Ancylobacter polymorphus: one gene and its partner. The protein of the gene in region 1 binds, or shares a complex with, the protein of each later gene. Links are inferred from orthologs where the notes say so. Each region holds a gene or a part of one and is shown on either strand. Other genes may lie near its edges. The genes, in order: K9D25_RS09320 and uvrB.

Region 1 (3,370 bases):
CTGCGTCCATTGCTGCACCGGCGGCAGATCGAGCTGGCACTGGTCTCGGTGCCCGATCCCGCTGGCGGCGATGTGATCCGGCCAGAGGAATTCGTCTGGGTAGCTCACGATCCCGCGCCCGCCGTGCTCGCCCAGGCCACCCTGCCGCTGGCGCTCTCCGCACCGCTGACGCTCGACTACCGCGCCGCCTGCACGGCGATGGAGCAGGTGGGGCGGCGCTACCGGGTGGCCTTCGCCAGCAACAGCCTTGCCGGCCTCATCGCCATCGCCCGCTCCGGCCATGCGATCGCGGTGCTCACGCGCATGGCGGTGCCGCCGGACCTGCACATTGTCACGCAAGGCATGCCGGCGCTGCCCAGCATCGGCATCGCGCTGGAATATGCCGATCCGCGCCCCTCGCTGGCGGCGCGGGCGCTGGGCGCCCATATCGGTGCCGAACTGCCCGCGCTGGGCTATCGCGCCAGCTGAAAACCTCGCCAATGTGCGCCGCCCTCGCCAAACGGGCATGCCGGTGCCATTTTGTTCCGCCAAGAATCATTCATCATGACTGTGAGCAGGCCGTTGGCCGACCCCCGAAACATCCCGGACGGTGAACCCTCCGATTTCCCCTTCGACCTGCCGGCGGCCTCTCCGCGACCCGGCGGCATTGCCGCGCGCGCGGCGGCGCTGGCGCGTCCCGACGGGGCCGGGCACGCGCGCGGCGTCTATCTCGACGGCCTCAATCCCGAGCAGCGGGCGGCGGTGGAGGCGACCGACGGGCCCGTGCTGGTGCTCGCCGGCGCCGGCACCGGCAAGACGCGGGTACTCACCACCCGCATCGCCCATATCCTCTCGCTCGGCCTCGCCTGGCCCTCGCAGATCCTCGCTGTCACCTTCACCAACAAGGCGGCGCGGGAGATGAAGGAGCGCATTGGCGCCATGGTCGGGGAGGAGGTGGAGGGCATGCCCTGGCTCGGCACCTTCCACTCCATCGGTGTGCGGATGCTGCGCCGGCATTCGGAGCTGGTGGGGCTGAAATCCGGCTTCACCATTCTCGATACGGACGACCAGATAAGGCTGCTGAAACAGTTGCTGCAGGCCGAAGGCGTTGACGAGAAGCGCTGGCCGGCCCGGCTGTTGGCCAACATCATCGACGGCTGGAAAAATCGCGGCCTCGGCCCGCAGCAGGTGCCGGCGGGCGAGGGCTCTGCTTTCGCCAATGGGCGCGGCGGGGCCTTCTACGCCGCCTATCAGGCGCGGCTGAAGGCGCTCAACGCCGTCGATTTCGGCGACCTGCTTCTCGAGAGCATCCGTCTGCTGCGCGAGAATCCGGACGTGCTCGCGGAATATCACCGCCGCTTCCGCTACATTCTCGTCGACGAATATCAGGACACCAACGTCGCGCAGTATCTCTGGCTGCGCTTGCTGGCGGCCGGCTCGCGCAATGTCTGCTGCGTCGGCGACGACGACCAGTCGATCTATGGCTGGCGCGGGGCGGAGGTCGATAACATCCTGCGCTTCGAGGCCGATTTCCCCGGCGCCACCGTGGTGCGGCTGGAGCGCAACTACCGCTCCACCGGCCATATCCTCGGCGCTGCGGCCCACCTCATCGCCCACAATGCGGGCCGGCTCGGCAAGACGCTGTTCTCGGAAGGCGAGAGCGGCGAGAAGGTCACGGTGACCGGTGCCTGGGACAGCCAGGAGGAAGCCCGCGCCATCGGCGAGGAGATCGAACAGCTCCAGCGCCAAGGCCATGCCCTGACCCAGATCGCCATTCTGGTGCGGGCCTCCTTCCAGATGCGCGAGTTTGAAGAGCGCTTCGTCACGCTGGGGCTGAACTACCGCGTCATCGGCGGCCCGCGCTTCTATGAGCGGGCGGAAATCCGCGACGCGTTGGCTTATCTGCGCGTCATCGCCTCGCCCTCCGACGACCTCGCCTTCGAGCGCATCGTCAATGTGCCCAAGCGCGGTCTGGGCGACGCGGCGCTGCGGCAGATCCATGATCACGCCCGCGCTGCGCAGATTCCGTTGATCGAGGCCGCGCGGGAACTGGTGGCGAGCGAGGAGTTGAAGCCGAAAGTGCGGCTCACCTTGCGCGACCTCGTCGCCTCTTTCGACCGTTGGCGCGGCCAGATGGCCAGCCTGCCGCAGAATGAACTGGCCGAGATCGTGCTGGACGAATCCGGCTACACCGAGATGTGGCAGAAGGACCGCTCCGCCGACGCGCAGGGCCGGCTCGACAACCTCAAGGAACTCGTGCGCTCGATGGAGCAGTTCGAGAACCTCATCGGCTTCCTCGAGCACATTTCGCTGGTCATGGACGTCGAGGGCGCCGCAGGCGGCGATGCCGTCAACATCATGACGCTGCATTCGGCCAAGGGGCTGGAATTCGACACGGTGTTTCTTCCCGGATGGGAGGAGGGCGTGTTCCCCAACCAGCGCGCGCTGGATGAGCAGGGCCGCGCGGGGCTGGAGGAAGAGCGCCGCCTCGCCTATGTCGGCCTCACCCGCGCGCGGCGCCGCGCCAAGGTGTTCTTTGCCTCCAACCGGCGCATTCACGGCATGTGGCAATCCGCCGTGCCGAGCCGCTTCCTTGACGAATTGTCGGAGAAGGACGTGGAGGTGACGGAATCGCGCGGCGGGCAGGGCTGGGGCGGCGGCCAGTCGGGTCGCTATGGCTATGGTCCCAGCCGCTTCGACGAGGTGCAGACCTTTGGCTCTTCCTATTCGACGCCCGGCTGGCAGCGGGCGCAGAACGCCGCGCGCAGCAATAGCGGTGGCGGGGGCTTCTCCGGCGGCAGCTCCAGCGACAACCGGCCCTCACGCTTCGCCGCCAGTGAGAAGGCGCGCGGCGGCCGGGTGATCGAGGGTGAACTCATCGCCAAGTCGACCGGCCCAGCCTCCCGCTTCGCCATTGGCGACCGTGTGTTCCACCAGAAGTTCGGCTATGGCGAGGTCGCCTCGGTGGAAGGCAACAAGCTCACCGTGCAGTTCGACAAGGCTGGCGAGAAGAAGGTGGTGGACAGCTTCGTCGATGCCGCGTGAGCGGTGGGGGCGCTCCCACGCTGGTGTTCGGGCGCGTCCTCGCTTACAGACGCGCACCATGGATGCGCTCGCCAGGTGAGGACCGATATGCTCGAAGGATTGCCGCCTAATGGCGCCTCGCACGTGATGCGGGTGGATGCGCCCGAGCATGAGGCGCGCGCCATTGCCGAATATCTCGGCGAGAGTTTCGACCCCGCCGAGGTGGCCGCCGCCGCCTTTGAGGTGGAAGACCGCGCCGAGGGCTCGGGTTGGGCAGTGGAGGTCTATTTCGGCGATCCGCCGGACGAGGAGATGGTGCGCGATCTCATCGCGCTCGTTTCGCCTGAAGCCGCCGTTGCGGCGACCT
Region 2 (3,510 bases), 720 kb from region 1 along the record:
TCTGTTGGCGACGCGGACGCTCTCGGCGTCGGTATCCGGGCTGAACGTCGCCGTCGCCAAGGCGGGCCTTTCCGGCACGATCTCCGACTATTACGAATACAAGATCGTCAATGCGTCCTCCTATGAACTGGGCCTCGCCGATGCGAGCACAGTCTTCGCCAAGCTGATGAAGAAGGCCGACTGCCGCACGCAGGTGGCCGAAGAACTCGCCGGCGGCTCGGTCGTCCAGGTCACCAAGGCCTATGTCGGCGACATCGTCTTCCGCAGGAAGACCGGGGCCAGCCTCTCCGGCGAACTGAGCGCGCCGGCGGTGCAGGCGGCGCTGTCGCGCGAGACCGACCTCCGCTTCAAGGGCAATGGAATGGTCTTCGCCTTCGTCGGCAAGACCAAGACCGGCACCGGCTACTGAAACGCGGCACGGCGGTCGCGGCGGGGCTTTCCACCGTCGCGGCCGCACCCCATATTGCGGCCATGGCCAAAGCAGCACGTCCCGGCGGGTTCTCCGAGCGCTCACAGCGCGCCTTCGAGCCCGCGCAATCCGCCACGCTCGATCCCGCCCTTGCCGAAAAGCTCGGCGTGGCGCCGACCTCGGGCGCCTCCGCCACCGTCGCCGCGCTCTCGGCGCTGATCGAGAGCGGCCGGCCCGAAGTGGACGGCCAGATCTGGGTGCCGCATCGGCCGGCGCGGCCGGAGAAGTCCGAAGGCGGCGTCAAATTCGTGCTGAAGTCCGACTACACGCCCAATGGCGACCAGCCGCAGGCGATCGAGGAACTGTGCGCGGCGGCGAAGCAGGGCGAGCGCGACCAGGTGCTGCTCGGCGTCACCGGCTCGGGCAAGACCTTCACCATGGCCAACGTCATCCAGCGGCTGCAGCGCCCGGCACTGGTGCTGGCGCCGAACAAGACGCTGGCGGCGCAGCTCTATGGCGAGTTCAAGAGCTTCTTCCCCGACAATGCGGTGGAGTATTTCGTCTCCTATTACGACTACTACCAGCCCGAAGCCTATGTGCCGCGCACCGACACCTTCATCGAGAAGGAATCGTCGATCAACGAGCAGATCGACCGCATGCGCCACTCCGCCACGCGCTCGCTGCTGGAGCGCGACGATGTCATTATCGTCGCCTCGGTCTCGTGCATCTACGGTATCGGCTCGGTCGAGACCTATGCCTCGATGACCTTCAAGATCGAGGTGGGCGAGCGCATCGACCAGCGCGCCCTGCTCGCCGATCTCGTGGCGCTGCAATACAAGCGCACCCAGGGCGATTTCGGCCGCGGCACCTTCCGTGTGCGCGGCGACGTGATCGAGATTTTCCCGGCGCATTATGAAGACCGTGCCTGGCGCGTCTCGCTGTTCGGCGACGAGGTGGAGAGCATCCAGGAGTTCGATCCGCTGACGGGTCAGAAGTCGCAGGACCTGAAATTCGTCAAGCTCTACGCCAATTCGCATTATGTGACGCCGCGCCCGACGCTGATTCAGGCCATCCAGGGCATCAAGGCCGAGCTGAAGATGCGGCTGGACGAGCTCAACGCCATGGGGCGGCTGCTGGAAGCGCAGCGGCTGGAACAGCGCTGCACCTTCGATATCGAGATGATGGAGGCGACGGGAAGCTGCGCCGGCATCGAGAACTATTCGCGCTGGCTCACCGGCCGCCAGCCGGGCGAGCCGCCGCCGACCCTGTTCGAATATGTGCCCGACAACGCGCTGATCTTCTGCGACGAAAGCCATGTCACCGTGCCGCAGATCGGCGCGATGTATCGCGGCGACTTCCGCCGCAAGGCGACGCTGGCGGAATATGGCTTCCGCCTGCCGAGCTGCATGGACAACCGGCCGCTGCGCTTCGAGGAATGGGAGGCGATGCGCCCGCAGACGGTGCATGTCTCCGCCACCCCCGGCAAATGGGAAATGGAGAAGACGGGCGGCGTCTTCGTCGAGCAGGTGATCCGCCCCACCGGCCTCGTCGATCCGGAAGTGGAGGTGCGCCCGGCCCGCACCCAGGTCGACGACCTGCTCGGCGAGGTGCGCGCCACGGCGGCGAAGGGCTACCGCACGCTGGTGACGGTGCTGACCAAGCGCATGGCCGAGGACCTGACGGAATATCTGCACGAGAACGGCATCCGCGTGCGTTACATGCATTCGGATATCGACACGATCGAGCGCATCGAAATCCTGCGCGACCTGCGCCTCGGCGCTTTCGACGTGCTGATCGGCATCAACCTGCTGCGCGAGGGCCTCGACATTCCCGAATGCGGGCTGGTGGCCATTCTCGATGCCGACAAGGAAGGCTTCCTGCGCTCGGAAACCTCGCTGATCCAGACCATCGGCCGCGCGGCGCGCAATGTCGATGGGCGGGTGCTGCTCTATGCCGACACCATCACCGGCTCGATGGAGCGGGCGATGGCGGAAACCCAGCGCCGGCGCGAGAAGCAGATCGCCTGGAACACCGCGAACGGCATCACGCCGGAGACGGTGCGCAAGGCGATCGGCGACATTCTCAACAGCGTCTATGAGCGCGACCATGTGACGGTCGATACCGGCCTCGCCGAGGGCGCGGCCACCTATGGCAACAACCTCGCCACCGTGATCGCCGACATGGAAAAGCGCATGCGCAAGGCGGCGGCCGATCTCGATTTCGAGCAGGCCGCGCGGCTGCGCGACGAGATCAAGCGGCTGCAGGCGACGGAACTGGTGCTCTCCGACGATCCGCTGGCGCGGCAGGACAGCGTGGACGAGCGCACCGGCGGCTATCGCGGCGAGCGCAAATATGGCCGCGCCGCCAATCTGCCGGAGAAGAAGGGCAAGAGCGGCGCGTCCGGCCGGCGCTCCTCGCCCGGTCACGTCTCCTCCGGTCATGAGGCGCGGGCCGACGAGGCGCAGGCCGTCTACGAGCCGGGCGAGCCTTCCATGTTCGCCTCCGGCACCTCGCGCATCGTCAAGCCGTCGCTGGACGATATGGGCCCCGGCACCGACCGTGTGGAGCCGCTGCGAGTGGAGGACTGGGTGCGCCCGGAACGGCCGGACCCGATGACCAAGGGCTATCGCAAGGGCGGACGGCGCGCGCCGAAGCGGTGAGGGCGGGCGCTCAGAAGCGCTTCTTCAACCAGATGTTGGCATGGCCGGGCGGATAATCGTCGATCTGTCCGAAGCGCTCATAGCCGTGCCGCGCGTAGAAATCCGGTGCCTGGAAGCTATAGGTTTCCAGATGTACCCCGGTGCAGCCACGCGCGCGCGCCTCTGCCTCGGCCGCGTTCAGAAGGGCGCTGCCGATCCCGCTGCCGCGCGCCTGCGGCGACACCCATAGCCAGGTGATGTGCATCCAGCCGAAATAGGTGCTGGCCTTGAGCCCGCCTGTCGCAACCCCGGCGTCATCGCGGGCGATGACCCAAAGCTGCGACGCCCCCAAAGGGCCGGCCTTGGCCTCGTTGAAGATATCGAGGCCACGGTCGATGAGATCGCGGACCTCGACGCCCGGGTCGGTTTCAATGGTGATCTTCAAAAGCCGCTCTCCCGCAG

The links.
Region 2: the proteins of K9D25_RS09320 (region 1) and uvrB are in contact, whole or in part, in a crystal structure (PDB 7EGT), measured with the Thermus thermophilus proteins. The link is inferred for Ancylobacter polymorphus from one-to-one orthologs. Residues at the interface, in WP_096412145.1 of Thermus thermophilus: His654, Arg656, Phe657, Gln666, Asp668, Glu669, Lys680, Arg681, Leu682, Ser683, Lys685, Tyr686, Ala687; in WP_096411307.1 of Thermus thermophilus: Glu23, Leu25, Arg26, Asp27, Gly28, Glu29, Arg30, Phe31, Arg55, Glu326, Asp327, Phe328, Glu379, Ser382, Gln383, His398, Gly400, Arg401.

Annotation. Positions count from the first base shown.
Region 1 is NZ_CP083239.1:1,993,599-1,996,968, forward strand. The notes cover bases 234-3,292. They hold K9D25_RS09320 (ATP-dependent helicase), read left to right. Parts: upstream 234-561; coding sequence 562-3,024; downstream 3,025-3,292. Other genes in these bases: K9D25_RS09315 (LysR family transcriptional regulator), read left to right, coding at 234-468; K9D25_RS09325 (50S ribosomal protein L11 methyltransferase), read left to right, coding at 3,112-3,292. In the rest of the region: more of K9D25_RS09315, read left to right, coding at 1-233; more of K9D25_RS09325, read left to right, coding at 3,293-3,370. UniProt on the Escherichia coli protein: A helicase with DNA-dependent ATPase activity. Unwinds DNA duplexes with 3'-5' polarity. Translocates on single-stranded DNA with 3'-5' polarity. Initiates unwinding more efficiently from a nicked substrate than double-stranded DNA.
Region 2 is NZ_CP083239.1:2,712,315-2,715,824, forward strand. The notes cover bases 72-3,270. They hold uvrB (excinuclease ABC subunit UvrB), read left to right. Parts: upstream 72-471; coding sequence 472-3,069; downstream 3,070-3,270. Other genes in these bases: K9D25_RS12835 (hypothetical protein), read left to right, coding at 72-409; K9D25_RS12845 (GNAT family N-acetyltransferase), read right to left, coding at 3,080-3,270. Outside these bases: more of K9D25_RS12835, read left to right, coding at 1-71; more of K9D25_RS12845, read right to left, coding at 3,271-3,493. UniProt on the Escherichia coli protein: The UvrABC repair system catalyzes the recognition and processing of DNA lesions. A damage recognition complex composed of 2 UvrA and 2 UvrB subunits scans DNA for abnormalities.